Magnetococcus marinus MC-1: one gene and its partner. The protein of the gene in region 1 binds, or shares a complex with, the protein of each later gene. Links are inferred from orthologs where the notes say so. Each region holds a gene or a part of one and is shown in the gene's direction. Other genes may lie near its edges.

What was found.
Region 2: the proteins of pnp (region 1) and MMC1_RS09055 are in contact, whole or in part, in a cryo-EM structure (PDB 9QH0), measured with the Escherichia coli proteins. The link is inferred for Magnetococcus marinus MC-1 from one-to-one orthologs.

Annotation. Positions count from the first base shown.
Region 1 is NC_008576.1:4,670,189-4,677,719, reverse strand. What follows is about bases 112-3,096. They hold pnp (polyribonucleotide nucleotidyltransferase), read left to right. Parts: upstream 112-543; coding sequence 544-2,649; downstream 2,650-3,096. Other genes in these bases: MMC1_RS19130 (tetratricopeptide repeat-containing sulfotransferase family protein), read right to left, coding at 2,893-3,096; rpsO (30S ribosomal protein S15), read left to right, coding at 198-467; truB (tRNA pseudouridine(55) synthase TruB), read left to right, coding at 112-167. Outside these bases: more of truB, read left to right, coding at 1-111; more of MMC1_RS19130, read right to left, coding at 3,097-4,806; MMC1_RS22005 (hypothetical protein), read left to right, coding at 5,186-5,338; MMC1_RS19125 (ATP-binding cassette domain-containing protein), read left to right, coding at 5,496-6,137; MMC1_RS19120 (thioredoxin family protein), read right to left, coding at 6,190-6,711; MMC1_RS19115 (SoxW family protein), read left to right, coding at 6,954-7,322; sulfur oxidation c-type cytochrome SoxX, read left to right, coding at 7,392-7,531. UniProt on the Escherichia coli protein: Involved in mRNA degradation. Catalyzes the phosphorolysis of single-stranded polyribonucleotides processively in the 3'- to 5'-direction. Also involved, along with RNase II, in tRNA processing.
Region 2 is NC_008576.1:2,189,843-2,197,936, reverse strand. Bases 389-3,936 are described here. They hold MMC1_RS09055 (Rne/Rng family ribonuclease), read left to right. Parts: upstream 389-781; coding sequence 782-3,736; downstream 3,737-3,936. Outside these bases: MMC1_RS09060 (RluA family pseudouridine synthase), read right to left, coding at 1-368; MMC1_RS09045 (hypothetical protein), read left to right, coding at 4,428-4,706; MMC1_RS09040 (DegQ family serine endoprotease), read right to left, coding at 4,852-6,321; MMC1_RS09035 (SoxR reducing system RseC family protein), read right to left, coding at 6,555-7,034; RNA polymerase sigma factor RpoE, read right to left, coding at 7,136-7,729; nadB (L-aspartate oxidase), read left to right, coding at 8,074-8,094. UniProt on the Escherichia coli protein: Endoribonuclease that plays a central role in RNA processing and decay. Required for the maturation of 5S and 16S rRNAs and the majority of tRNAs. Also involved in the degradation of most mRNAs.

The DNA of each region.
Region 1 (7,531 bases):
ATGCAGCAACCCCGGCGGGGATGGTGCGTTTGCAGGATCCCGACGGCCAGTTTGGCCTGCTGGGGGAGATCTCAGCGCAAGCTGATCTGCAAGGTTTGCGGCGGATTAAACCGACGCGGCTCTTTCATCTGGACGAGACACCAGGCAGTGACCCAACGGCCCAATGAAGGGCCAACAACTTAATCAAGGAGTGAACGATGTCGATTACTGCCGAGCGCAAACAAGAGCTGATTGCTGAATATGCGACCAAAGAGAATGATACCGGCTCCCCCGAGGTGCAGGTGGCCATTTTGACGGAGCGCATTAACAACTTGACCGATCATTTGCGTGGTCACAACAAAGATCACCATAGCCGTCGTGGTCTGCTGAAGATGGTTGGCCTGCGTCGCCGTCTGCTCTCATATGTTCAAAAAGAAGATCGTTCGCGCTATCAGGATCTGATTAAGCGTCTGGGTCTGCGTAAGTAACCTCGCCTTTACCGGGCTGTGCCCAACACAGCCCGGTAAAATCTATCTACCCCACCGTATAATCGGAAGGTTCTGTATGTTTAACATTCATACTAAGAGTGTTCAATTCGGCGAGAAAACCATCACGCTGGAAACGGGTCGTGTAGCCCGTCAAGCCAATGGTGCCGTCATGGTAACCTATGGTGATACCGTTGTGCTGGTCACGGCTGTGGCAGAGACCAGCATGCGTGCCGGTCAGGATTTTTTTCCCCTTAGCGTTCATTATCAAGAGAAATTTTGGGCTGCTGGTAAAATTCCTGGCGGCTTTATTAAGCGTGAAACCCGTCCTTCGGAACGTGAAGTATTAACTTCGCGTTTGATTGACCGTCCCATTCGTCCGCTGTTCCCCAAGGGTTTCATGAACGAGACCCAGGTGGTGGCTCAGGTGCTCTCTTATGATCCTGACTATCCGTCGGACATTGCCGCTTTGATCGGTTGTTCGGCAGCCTTGGCGCTGTCGGGTGTACCCTTCGAGGGTCCCATTGGTGGGGCGCGGGTGGGTTTTATTGATGGCAAGCCGGTACTCAACCCCACGGTTGATCAGTTGGCCGCAAGTCGTCTGGATCTGGTGGTTGCCGGTACCCGTAGTGCCGTGACCATGGTGGAGTCGGAAGTGGACTTCTTGAGCGAAGATGAGATGCTTGACTGCGTCATGTTTGCGCACGAGTCGTTTCAACCCGTGATTACCGCCATTGAAGAGTTGGTGGCAGAGGCTGGTAAGCCCCGCTGGGTGGTTGAGCCTGTGCAGGTCAATGAAGCGCTGCTGGCGGAGATGAACGACAAGTTTGCCGCACAAGTGACGGAGGCTTATGCCATTCCTGAGAAGATGGCCCGTTATGAGGCGGTGGCTCAGGTAAAGGCCGCTGCGATGGAGGCTTTGGGCACCATTGAAGTGGATGGTCAGAGCGTCAAGCGCAGCGAAGAGGTGGCCAGTCTGTTTAAAAAGATTGAGTCCCGCACACTGCGTCAAAATGTGTTGCAGGGCAAGCGTGTGGATGGTCGGGGTTTGACCGATATCCGTCCCATCGCCTGTGAGGTTAGCATTCTGCCCCGTGTGCATGGTACGGCGCTGTTTACCCGTGGTGAGACCCAGGCCATTGCGACGGTGACGTTGGGGACCTCCCGTGATGAGCAGATTGTGGAGACCCTCTCTGGCGAGTATCGGGACCGTTTTTATCTGAACTACACCTTCCCTCCCTACTGTGTGGGTGAAACTGGCCGTATGGGGGCGCCTGGCCGTCGCGAGATTGGTCATGGCAAGTTGGCGACCCGTGCGTTGACGGCCATTGTGCCTTCAGCGGAGGTTTTCCCTTACACGCTGCGTATTACCTCAGAGATTACCGAATCCAACGGCTCTTCTTCCATGGCGACGGTGTGTGGTGCGGTATTGGCGATGCAGGATGCTGGTGTGCCCATCAAGGCCCCGGTCGCTGGTATTGCCATGGGTTTGGTCAAAGAGGGTGATGCGTACGCGGTGCTGTCGGATATTTTGGGTGATGAAGATCACCTGGGCGACATGGATTTTAAAGTGGCGGGTAATGCCGACGGCATTACGGCGTTGCAGATGGACATTAAGATCACGGGGATTACCCGTGAGATTATGGCCAAAGCACTGGAACAGGCCCGTGCGGGTCGTTTGCACATCTTAGGTGAGATGGGCAAGGCCATGACCACCCATCGTGCTGAGATGTCGGCCTATGCGCCGCGCATTCACACCATGAAGATCCATCCGGACAAGATTCGTGAGGTGATTGGTTCTGGTGGTAAGGTGATCCGTAGCATTACCGAAGAGACCGGTTGTGCCATTGATATTGAGGATGATGGTACCATTCGCATTGCCTCCAGCGATCAGGCTTCGGCTGAGCAGGCGGTGAAGATTATCAAGTCCATTGTGGCCGAGGTGGAAAAGGGTCAGGTTTATGAGGGCAAGGTGGTACGTATTACCGACTTTGGTGCCTTTGTAAACATTCTGCCCAACAAGGATGGTTTGGTCCACATTAGCCAGTTAGCCAACCGTCGTGTGCAGAATGTGACGGATGTGGTGAAAGAGGGAGATGTGGTGACGGTTAAGGTACTGGATGTAGACCGTCAGGGTCGTGTGAAGTTGACTATGAAAGAGATGGAAGAGGGCGCTGCTGAGTAAACGCGGTGGTCTCTTGGTAGGATAAAAAAGGCCCGTCTGTGACGGGCCTTTTTTTATTAGGAAAAAGCGGCACCCTATTGGGGAAAGCAAGTACCGTCGAGAGGGCAGCTACACCCGTAGACGTAACGTGACGCTTATGGAAGAACGTGCTCAGGTGTGGCAAAGGTTGTGTGGCAAGCTAAGGCAATCGTCGCCAGTGTAGGGGCTAGCGAACCGCTGTGTGCCCGTGGTGCCGCTGCCTGCTCAAGATGCCGCAGGGTGGTTGGGCAACGTGGGGCTTTGGGGCTCGGTTAGAATCTGCTGTAGGCCATGCAGATGTTTTTCATAATTTTTCCATCGCTGTTTGGCGTGTTGATAGATGGGTTCCCGGACCTGCTGGCTGCTGGCGGTCTGCACGGAGCGACGGTTTTGGTGGTGGTTCATGCAGGCATCGTCCCAGGGCAGGCCCACAAATTCCAGCAGTTTTTTGACCTCGCTGGCGGGATCTTCCACCATCTTTTCGTAGACGACATCATGGATGGGCATGGGCAATACACGGTGCCAAAGGCGCATAAGATCGGCATAGGCGCGGTAGTAATGGGCGGTCTCTTCGAGGCTCTGCATAAAGCGCTGACCACGGGTAAAATTTTGAAAATAGATAGAGAGGCAGGTATCCCGTGGATCACGCACACTGTGGATGATGCGGGCATGGGGAAAGAGCGCCGCGATTACCCCCAGATAGAGAAAATTAAACAGTAATTTGTCGGTAATATGGGTGATGGTGGGGTCGTTGGGGGCATCACAACTGCTGCGTAGGGCATCAAGATACTCTTGCGCCATGGGTTGAGCTTGGTCCGGTTTTAATGCGGAAAAACAGTCTGGAAAAACCACTGTGGTGCCCAGCCGTTGGGGCATCTGGTGTAAGAGGTTGGCGATGTGGGGGCGTTCGCCGGTGGTGGCGACCTGGGGATGGGAGCCTAAAATTTGCTCGATCAGGGTTGAGCCCGAGCGAAACATGCCCACGATGAAGAGGGGAACCACGCCATCGCTGTGGTTGGGGACCAGGGTGGCTTGGGGGCGGTTAAAGAGGGTACGAATGCGGGCGATCAGGTCTATGTTGATGTGTAGATCGGTAAGCCCTTGGCTCTGATAACGACGGCGGTTGGCCTGTTGGTAGGCGGTAAAAGCGCGGTCATAGGCATGGCTTTGATCCAGCGCCCGACCGAGGGTGTAGAGCATGGCGATGCGTTCTTGCTCGACCATATCCGGGTGTTGCACCATCTGCTCCATGCGCTGGATCAGTTCGCTGTGGGGATCGCTCTGGCGCACCATTTGAGCGAGGCCGGTCAGAAAAAAGGGGTGTTCCGGGTGGTGTGCGACCCCCTCTTCAAACAGAGCTTGGGTGGCGGCAAAATCCCCAGAGGCCCGTAGCGCATTGGCGAGGTTGATTTGAATAAAAGCGGCATGGGGTTCGGCCTCCAGCCCCTGTTTGAAGGCGGCGATGGCTTCGTTTACCCGCCCATCCTCTAGGCGAGCCAGACCAATACTGTTATCAAAAGCGGCGGGGTGGTTGCTGAATTTACGCCCCTTTAAAAAATGCTGTTCGGCCAGCGCCCCATTCTGCCGCGCAAGTTCCAACTGCCCCAAACCGTGCCAACTGGCGGCGGATTGATCATTGAGGGCTAGGGCCTGTTGGTAGTGTATTTCGGCGGTGTGAAAATCTTTGTGCTCCCGCAGCGCATCGGCCAATTTGCGGTGCAGATCAGGATTTTCTGGTTGGGTGCTCAGCAGTAGCTGATAGTTGCGTATGGCATCGCTCCAGGTTTGTTGCGCGCTCTGTAGATCGGCCAGAGCCTCGCGCAGTGGGGCGTGTTCGGGATCTTTGCTTAGCCCCTCATGGAGAATACGTCCGGCGATGACAGGTTCTTGGAGCAGCAGCATGACCCGTCCCAAGAGATGGTAGACAGTGCTACTGTCGGGTAGCTGTTGCAGGGCCCGTTGTAACAGGGCGGCGGCCTCTTTAAAGTGGCTGGTACGTATAAGAATCTCACCCGCTAGGGTGAGCAGGGGTCCATGGTCAGGATTTTTTTGCAGTTGGGCTTGGCAGAGTTGCCAGGCTTGTGGCCACGCTTGGGCATCCATATGGGTCTGGATCTGTTGCAGAGGTAGTGGGGGCATGGGGGTATTCCTCATGAGGTACGACCGTGGTTATGGGCGGTGGGAATGATCCAGAGCATGCCCCTATGGTAGCGGGAAAGTTGCGCCAGGGGTAGTTGGCATCGCACAGGCCAAGGCGGTGCTTGTTAGGGGAGTGAAGGGTGTTTCAGTCACAGGTGGAGCGGCCTTAAATAGAAGGAACTCCAAAGTTGGTCATTAGGAAAGATAAACGGGTGAATGGGGGCATTTACAAAGATGCTGATCCATTAATACATTTAAATGAAACGTCCTTTGGACGTTTCATTTAAATTTTATCATACATAATAAGCTGAATCTACAAAATGACCGTACTGTGGAGAAATCGGAAAAACGCCTAAATAAGACCCCTACAGGTATGCGCATGAGAGAAAAAAAGGTCTATGATGCCGCCAAAAAAGAGTGGGAAACCATCACGGCTGAAGTTGATGAAGTGCCGGATTTTGACGATGCCTATACATTGGTGCAAAGGTTTTATGAGAGTCTGCCATGGCGGCCCATAGGCGCTAAAATTTAATAGTGTTATATATATTATATATTTAACTACTTTTTATGGTATCGAAACGCCATAAGGGGCGGTAGGTTGTGGGGGTAGGGTGAAGGGGCGTGTTTAGGGTGTTCAGGCCATAGGTGGCATGGGATGAGCGACGGATGGAAAAGGATCAAGGGTGCAGATGAGCAGATCGTTACGACTGAGCTTGCAGGATGTGGTATGGGCGCCCGCCATGGCCCCTATAAGCTTAACGGTTGAGGGGGGCTCCTCCATAGCCATTGTGGGGGAGGAGGGCGTGGGTAAGAGCCGACTGCTGCGGGTTATGGCCGGCCTGCTACCTGCTGAGCAGGGGGTGGTGGTGGTGGATGGTAAACCCCTGGGGCAGTGGAGCGCTGCGGAGCGGGCACAGCGTCTGGGGGTGTTGTTCCACCAGCCGGAGCGCCATTTTCTGACCGCCCATGTGGGGGATGAGGTGGGGTTTGGCTGTGAGCCTGCGCTGAGTGGACCCCTAGATGCACGGGTGCAGCCGTGGCTGGCCTGCTGTGGTGTGGAGGCCGCGTGGTGGTCGCGTCCGCTGAATCAACTCTCTGCGGCCCAACGGGCGCGGGTGGCGTTGCTGTCGGTGCTGCTGCACCAGCCCCCCCTGTTGCTGGCGGATGAGCCCGGTAATGCGCTGTCTGAAGCCGGGGAAGTGGCATGGGCCGACTGTTTAAAACAACGGCCTGGCGGGTTGGTGGTGTTTACCAGTCGCTTGAGCCGAGCACGGGCGTTTGCCGAGTCGATCTATCAGTTAAGCCACCAGGGCTTAATCCCGTTGGGCTAGCGTCCCCCGATACGGCGCACCCCCAGCAGGGGGGTGCGCCGGGCAGGGCGGATCAGGGCTGCTGTTCTTGTACAATCTTACGGATAAGATCTTGAAAATTCATGTTCTTATAATGTCCTTCCTGAACATAGCGCATGGAAGCTTTAAAGTGCATGGGCTTCCAAAATCCCGCTAGGCGAAACAGCTCTCGCCCGGTACCATCATAGTAGATAACCGTGGGGGTGAAGTGCACCCGTTGGGCCCGCGCAAAGGCCTTCTCCTGGGTGGCGTTGCCCTGAAAATCGGTAACCTCACGGGCACCATAAATATCCAATATAACAGGATAAAAATGGGCCTTCATATAGGCCTGTACTTGGGGGTCGGGCAGTGTCTCTTGATGTAACTGTACACAGTAGGGGCAGCCCTCTTGCTCGTAGAAGACCATATAGATCTTCTGGTGCTGGGCTGCGGTTGCGGCATCCTCGGCCATATCCAAAAAAGAGTCCTGGAAAAAGGGTTCATTGACCAGCGCCTGAGCCGTAGCCGGGAACAGCCAAAGCCCGCTTAATAGCGTAACCATGAGCAAATGTCGCATAAGGTGCTTCCTTGTGTTTTAGAAAAAACATATCCACAAAAAAAGGTGTGTATTTTTTGGGTTTCACCTTTACAATGGGAGGAGATCTCTTTATTAACATTTTTACGGGTTGATCAAAACGTATGATGGAAAAGTGATGCCCATTCCCTGACAATTTTACATGATGGATTGCCATGCACGCTCAAATATTTTTATTTACACGGCGTTTTTTTGTACAATTAAGCTTGGCAGGGTTGTTCCTCTTGCCTGGGTTTGCACGCGCGGAAACCCAGGCTGTGCAACTGATTCTCTTCATACAGCCAGCCTGCCCATGGTGTGACAAGTTGGAAAAAGATCTGGCTGAGCATCCCGATTTCAAACGCTATTTAGAAACCACTTTTGTCCACCAGAGCGTGGATATTCGCAGTGATGCCCCCTTGGCCGATTTTGCCGAACAGAGCGGTCGGCAGGTGGCAAAGATGCATCGGGTGCGCATTACGCCGACCACCATATTGCTCTACCAAGGGGAGACCATTGGGCGTATTCCTGGTTACATTGAACCGAAAGATTATCAATCGGTGATCTATCAATTTATGGAAGAGGCTGGTCTTGGCGTCAAGAGTGGCCTTTGAGCATAGGGGCCCGCTCTGAGGGGGGCTTGTTATGGCGTCTACTTTTATCCATCTAGGGGGTGTTGTTATATGAAGCCATTTCGATTTTTGGCACTTGTACTGGCGGTGTTGCTGCTGGGTATCGGTGGCATGACCGGCGCACAAGCGGAAGAGGGCATTGCACAACCGCTTACGGACAAACCAGGGGATCCAGCCAACGGCAAAGCATT
Region 2 (8,094 bases), 2.5 Mb from region 1 along the record:
CTGGCCCGCACCGCATCGACCACCCCCCACTGGTGACCACTACCCCCATGTACCGGTATACCGGCAGGTTTGTTGAGCACTAAAATCCAGCCATCCCGATGCAGAGTTCTGGCTTCCACATCGGCTGATTGATGGAGAATTTTCTCCTTATTGGGGTGTTCCAACTCCTCGGCGGTGGGAGGGGTTACTGGTGGCAGTCGCACCCAATCCCCAAAGGCCAAACGCCGATCCCCCCGGGCGCGCCCCTTGTTAACCCGTACCTGACCGGTGCGCATTAAACGCTGGATCAGGGAAAATGGTACGCTGGGAAACTGGCTTTTTAAAAACTTGTCCAGTCGCGATCCAGCATACTCTTCGTCCACTTGCACAGTGCGGACAGCTGTTGGTTTCGAATTTTCCGGCACGGTTCGTTGCTTTTCTGGATAGAGGTACGTAGAATCATGGACCGAAAGCTTACCGAACCCGGGATGAAAAGTCCCTGTCAGAACGTACAGCCATGCAAAATGTACCTCTGTTTTTTCGGTATCTCTTTTGAATAATTCATTTTTTTTAATTTATTTTTTTATACTTTGCAGGCTGCTCAATCTTTATTAAGCCTGAAGTTGGTTTTTTTATGAATCAGTCAGTTTGGCGGTTGGCAAGCTTGCCCCGCCTGAAAAAAACATACATCGGCCCCTCTTTTTGGCGGCGGTCCTACCCACCCACACATAATAAGGGTGGCCCCATGGTCTGCAAACAAACGCTGAAGCGGGACGATTAACCCACGGAGTTAGAGAGACACATGACCAAGCGTATGCTGGTAGACGCCACCCATCCGGAAGAGGTGCGTGTCGCCATTGTCCAAGATCAACGTCTGATTGATCTGGATATCGAAACCTGCACCAAGGCACAGATCAAAGGTAATATCTACCTTGGCCGGGTAACCCGGGTTGAACCTTCTTTACAAGCCGCCTTTGTCGATTTTAATGATGGCCGACAGGGTTTTCTCTCTGTCAACGACATCAACCCCAAATATTATCCACCCGAATTCCGCCCTGAGCCCGATCCCATAGAGGATATGGATGAGCAGGAAGAGCCTGAAGATCTCAGCGATGAGATGGATGGCGAAGAGGGGGATGACAGCGATGATGAACCCGGCAACGAGGATGGTGCCGATGATGACGCCAGCCAAGGGGATGCTAGTAGCGAAGCAGAAGCCAAGCCCCGCGAACCCAGCCAAAGCGAGCGCCCAGCCCGACGCCCCCGCAATAATGAGCGCGCCAACCGGGGTAACCGCCGTCGGCATATTCCCATCCAGGATATTCTAAAAAAGGGCCAACTTCTTCTATTACAGGTTGTTAAAGAGGCCCGTGGTACCAAGGGCGCTTCCCTAACCACCAATATTTCCTTGGCCGGACGCTACACCGTTTTATTGCCGGAAAACTCGGGTGGTGGCGGGATCTCCCGTAAAATCATGGATAATCAAGCCCGTAAGGCGCTTAAAACCATGCTCACTGAGATGGAGATTCCCCAAGAGGTTAGTTTGATCATCCGCACCGCTGGCATGGAGCGCACCAAGCGTGAAATTGCTCGCGACATGAGCTACCTAACCCGCTTGTGGAAAACCATTCAAGAAAAGGTTGAGCAGCACAACACCCCCACCTTGATCCATGAAGAGGGGGATTTAATTATTCGCACCATCCGCGACCTCTACTCCACCGACATGGAAGAGATTTTGATTGATGGGGGCGAAGCCTACCGTCGCGGTAAAGATTTTATGCGTCTGCTCATGCCCCGCTATGTCAAGGCGGTGCAACCCTATAAAGATCGCATCCCGCTCTTCTCCCGCTATCAGGTTGAACACCAGATCGAATCCATGCATGAGCGTACCATCTCGCTCAAAGCGGGGGGTTATCTGGTGATTGAACCCACCGAAGCGCTTGTCTCCATTGATATTAACTCCGGTCGCTCCACCAAAGAAAAAAATGTGGAGAACACCGCCTTTAAGACCAACATGCAAGCGGTGGATGAGATCGCCCGCCAGCTGCGTCTGCGGGATTTGGGCGGTTTGATCGTGATCGACTTTATCGATATGGAGGAGAAAAAGCACAATCTTGAGGTTGAAAAACGCCTCAAAGAGGCGCTTAAAGGGGACCGGGCCAAGATTCAGTTGGGAAAAATCTCTCAATTTGGTCTGCTGGAACTCTCACGCCAACGCATGAAACCAGCCTTTAACGAGAGTAACCGTGAGGTCTGCCCCCGCTGTACCGGGCTGGGCACCATCCGTTCGGTGGAGTCCACCGCCATCCGCCTATTCCGTTGCATTGAGGAGGATATTAGCTCGGGCCGTTTCTCCAAATTGATCTACTTTGCCCCTGCGGATGTTGCCAACTATTTGCACAATCGCAAGCGTTTTCAAATGGTGCAGTTGGAGCAAGAGAACAATCTAGAATTGCTGATTGAGATTGATCCAGAGCTGCAAACACCTCATTTCCGCAAAGAGCGTATTGCCCGCCCTGTGCAAGATGAGCCGGTCGTAAAAGAGCGTCCTGAGCCTGAAGAGCCCACTCTCGTGAGCGAAGAGGATGAGCCCCAAGAGCTTATGGATGACGCCGCTGAAGGGGGAGAAGAGAACCGCACCGACCCCAAAAAGCGCAAACGCCGGCGTAAACGTCGTCGCGGCGGCCGTGAGCGGGAAGAAGGCGCAATGGGGGAAGAAACCACCTCTCTGAATGAGGAGGAGATGCCATCCACCGAGGCACCTGCGATGGATGATGAAGCGGATGATGAGGGCGATGGCGATGAGCAAGCCAACCCATCAGAGAGCGCTGAAACCACGCCTGACTCACCCAGCAAGCGCCGCCGTCGTCGCCGCCGCCGTCGTCGTAGCACCAGCCAGGAGGAGAGCGCTCCACGCCTAGACAGCGGCGATGAGGAACAAGCGATCCATGGGGATGAGCCATCGCCCAGCCCTGAGGATCAACCGCAACAGCGTGATGAACACCCTGTCACCCTCAGCGATGTGCTTCATAGCCTGCCTACATCGGTCACCCCGCTGCTGATGGAAGAGCCTGATACGCCGCAGCCGGTACTGCTGATCGACCCACCGACCATGCCAATCAAGCATGAGGTGGAGATAGAGACGCCCCAGCCAAGTGTGCTGCTGCCCGAAGATCCCCAGCCCGCCATTGTGGAGCGCACACAGAGCACCTTGCCTGGACTGGAAGTGGAGCCCCCTCTACAAGAGCAAGTGGCGGTGAAAAAACCAGTACGCAGACGCCGTAAACCTGCGGTCAAAAAGCCCAGTGCAGAAACCGCTGAAAGTGTCGTCTCTGCCCAAGAGGTGGAGAACCATGCCACGGCAAGCGTGACCCCGGCGGCAGCTGAAAATGTACAGGATAAAGCCTCCATCGCGGCTGATCCCGACGCGGGTGTAACAACTGACGTTGCTGCGGGAGATCACCCAACACCAAGCGAGGGCGCGGAACCACCCAAGCAGCGACGCCGGAGCAGCACACCCCGTAAGCGTGCGACACCAAAAGCTGACACCGCAGCGGAGACAGCCGCACCGACCACTACGCCTGAGGCGCCGGTTGTTGAAACGCCCGCAGAGACGCCCGCAGCCACCACCGAGGCTAAACCAAAGGCGGTTCGAGCTCCCCGTAAGCGTACCGCAACCCCACGTAAGCGTGCGACAGCGGCCAAACCAGCGGCTGAAGAGAGCCACCAAGGGGAAGCCGTTCCTGACGAGGTGTAAATAACCGCTTTTGCCCAATCTATGCAGGCAATGGCCTGTTCCACAAGCCGCGCTATTCGACTAAGAATGGCGCGGCTTTTTTGTGTGCCCTGCCGGGCACACAAAAAAAATGGGGAGCCCATCGGGCTCCCCATCTCTTTTTCCTATGTTCTGATGGATGTTTTACAACACCCCACGGAACACGGCCTGCTTATCCTAGACCAGCTAGAGAAGCGCGGCGCAGCTTTTTACGCAGACGACGAATTGCCTCAGCCTTCTTACGACGGCGGCGCTCGGAGGGCTTTTCGAAGAACTTACGTTTCTTCATCTCGCGGAACATCCCCTCGCGGTTCATCTTTTTCTTCAGAACGCGAATCGCCTGGTCCACATTGTTATCATAGACATCAACCCGCACAGTACATCACCCCCTCTCAAGGTTTGGCTTGGGTTGTATGGAAAAAAATCCATTAACAGGAAACGCGGCATAATAGCGGCTCACCCTCCCATGCGCAAGGAAAAACTTCCATAAAAGCAACAAATGCGATCACTATTTATAGGACAATACGGTATACCTGCCGTGTCCTATTTTTCCAATCGTTGCAAGCAATTGAAAATTGAATTATTCTAAAAATAACGAAGAGTGAGGGGGCCGTTCCTACAAATCTCGGCAGCCCCGTTCGCCACAACAAAAAAAGGATAAAGGGGAAACATCATGGCCGTTTCCGGTGTCTCCGCAGGGGGAACCCTAAGTCTGGCGCAAAATGCAAGGCGCCTGGACCAAAATCAGAGCAACATTAACAATATTACCAGTTCCAGGCAGCAAACCTTGAACGCTGATGACACCGGCCTAAACAGTCAAACCCGCCGTGTAAACAGCCTTACCCGCACGGGTGACGATGGCTTTATGTCCGAAAATGCCAGCAAGGTGGTTTTGCCCGACGTAAACAGCTCTGCCGCACGTCCTGGTGGGATTATTGATATCTTTGTGTGAGACGGCTTGGCACAGGATTAAAACCCGGCAACGCCAGTGGGATTGCTCTGCTGGCGATCCAGAGCGGAACAACTCTACTTTAGTGGCAACGCAAAAAAGCCCCGACAATTTCCAGTCGGGGCTTTTTTATGGCACTTGGTAAAGTTTACTTAACCCGAATAGGCACGAACAACGGCTCTCCAGCACGAAGCACATAGACCAACGCCATGCTATCGGCCTTAACGCCCTTGAGCACCTTTACCAAATCATCCACATCTTTGATAGGCTTACGGTCAAACTGTGTAATCACATCCCCCGTGCGCAGACCCGCTTGCACGGCACTGCCATCCGCCTCCAAAGCGGTAATGACCACCCCTTTGGCATCGTCGGGTAGCTTCATGCGCTCCATCAACTCGGTGGTCACTTGGCTAACCCGCAACCCTAAACGCTCTTTCACGGCGCTGCTATCCGCCTTTTTCTCGCCAGAGGCTGCACGGCCATCTTCATCAGCCGCCACTTTATCATCATCCAGTTTAGCAATGCCGACCCATAGGGTGCGCTCTTTACCTTCGCGTATCACCTTAACCGGTACCCGTGTCCCCACCGGCGTATTCGCCACAATGGCGGGTAGGCTGTTCATCTTGGTGACCTCCTTTTCATTAAAGGAGATAATCACATCCTCGGGATGGATGCCCGCTTTGGCCGCTGGACTATCTTCGATAACCTCGGCCACCAACGCACCCACGCGATCTTTAAGATGCATCGCTTCGGCCAGCTCTTTGGTGATGGTCTGTATGCGTACCCCAAGCCAACCACGCTCGACAAAGCCCTTATTTTTCAACTGCTCCATCACATGACTGGCCAGATTAACCGGTATGGCAAAACCAACCCCTACACTGCCACCACCACGGGAATAAATGGCGGTGTTAATGCCCACCACATCCCCGTCCAAATTAAACAGTGGCCCGCCCGAATTGCCAGGATTGATGGCCGCATCGGTCTGAATAAAATTATCATAAGGACCTGCCCCAATCACCCGCCCTTTGGCGGAGATAATCCCGACTGTCACCGTCTCTTCTAGCCCAAACGGGTTGCCGATGGCCATCACCCAAGAACCCACCTCTGCCTTGGACGAATCCCCAAGCTTGGCCACAGCCAGCGGCTTGTCGGTATGGATACGAATCAGGGCTAGATCGGTTTTTTTATCTTTACCAACCACCTCGGCCCGATATTCCGTCTCATCATAGAGCTTGACGGTAATCTCAGTCGCCTTATCAATCACATGATGGTTGGTAAGAATATAGCCCGCGGCATCGACAATAAACCCCGAGCCCAGGGAGTTGGTTTTAAACGAGCGGTCTTGATCGGGCAGACGGTCAAAAAAGTGTCGAAAGAGGTCCTCAAAGGGGGTCCCCTCAAACTCGTTCTGGCCATGTTTTTTTGGTATTTTATTTGAATTTTCGACGGTTTGAGTGGTGCTGATATTGACCACTGCGGGTTTAAGCCTTTTGACCAGCGGCACAAGATTGGGAAAACCGCCCTCCGCGTAAGCTTGGGGCAGCGAGACCGCCACCAACGCCAGCATGGAGAGCCCCCCGACCAAGGCGCGCGCGCCAAATTTGCATGCGTGTATCATGAATCTACCCTCAAATACTAAGAGAAATCCAACCACGGCCTGCCTTACAGCACACCATAGTATCTTATCTTTTGGTCACTTCCCCTGCGTTGGGTGGTGACCTGCTGACGAACTCAAAGCGCACCGTATGACCCACCATGGGGCAGGCACAAGGGTACGACAGGCAAACGGCCCCCTCAAGGGGGTATATGTTACGCCTTAAACGCTCAGGTCTCTACAAACCCTTCGTTTTATTAATGGGTGGGAAATATAGGAATATGGGTAGGATGCAATATGGAGCGGACCACCGGCATATTTTCGGGCTTAATATCTTGACCTGCGTAAAAACGGCGAAGAAACAGAAAAGTCCCCCCAAGGGCCAATAAGCCACTCAAGGCACCTAACCCCTCTGCACTCTCCAGCTCCAAACCCAAACCAAGGGCAATGCTGCGCACCACCAAGCCTGTCACGATCAAAGCGATCATGGGCATGCCATAGGCCAAAAATGAGGCCGACAAAAAGGCCCCTTCCCGTATCTCCAAGACCACATTATCGCCGATTTTGGCTTGCGCCTCATTGTAAGCACGAAAGAGGACAGGTTTTTTGCCCAAACCACCACTGAGCGTGTTGCAACTGGTTTCACCCCCACAGTTGCCACAAGCGCTTTTACGCTGGGTCGCAATAATGGCAAACGCCCCCTCCAACTCCACAACCTTACCTTGCTCTTGCATCATGATTTGAATACCTCAATCAATAGAAGTGGACTGCATGGCTTTGGAGTCATGTCAAAAGAGGAAAGTTCGTTTATAAGCACAAGGCGTGATTTGAGACAGGATTACAGCCCGTGATGACCGGCCAAGTTGCCGTTGGGAAGATGATCTTTCAATTTATTAACAATCTCTTGCCGCCCACGGAAAATACGCGAACGCACCGTGCCAATGGGGCAACCCATGATCTCGGCAATCTCTTCATAAGATTTACCCTCCAGATCCCGCAGGGCGATGGCCTGTTTCATGGTGGGGGCCAGCTCTTCAATGGCAACCTTTAGGGCATCCATTAACTCGCCACGCAGCACCTGATTTTCTGGGGTATCATAGTCACGCAATTGAGGCGAAAGGCGATCAGCATCCTCTAGATCCATATCGCTCATGGGAATACCGCGATCCTGGGACATGACAAAATTTTTCGCCGTGTTGACGGCAATGCGGTACAACCACGTATAAAAGGCGGCATCTCCACGAAAGTGATGTAACGCTCGATAGGCTTTAAGAAAGGCTTCTTGGGTAAGGTCCTGCACCCGCACCGGGTCAGAAACCGTACGAGAGATCACCGACGCAACGCGGCCCTGGTATTTGCGCACCAGCACCTCATAGGCTTTTTTATCGCCCTGCTTGGTTTTTTCTACCAAGATCTCATCGGCTTCGTTCACACTGACACCTGTTGGTTAGACAACACTGGCCCCACCGTGGGAATGGAAAGATTGGAAGGGTGGATACTACCACGCCTTGCCAGCTTTTGCACCACCCACAAGCGTCACAGGGATAAATTAATTTATTCGCGCATGACACCGATTTTTTTCCCAGAATCCCCCTTCTGTCAAAGGGGGTTCTCTGCCGGGGCTGGGTTGCCGTCTCATAATTATCTTAACGGCTTCGGTTTTCTTTGATCCTGATTAAGATTGGAGTAGAGTGAGAAGGCTGTGGCAAGATGGGCAGCAGCCCCCTGCTCAAGCTGGGTGGTATGACCGTTTGAATTTACAAGGAAGATTGCACTATGGTTAGCGCTCAACATCGC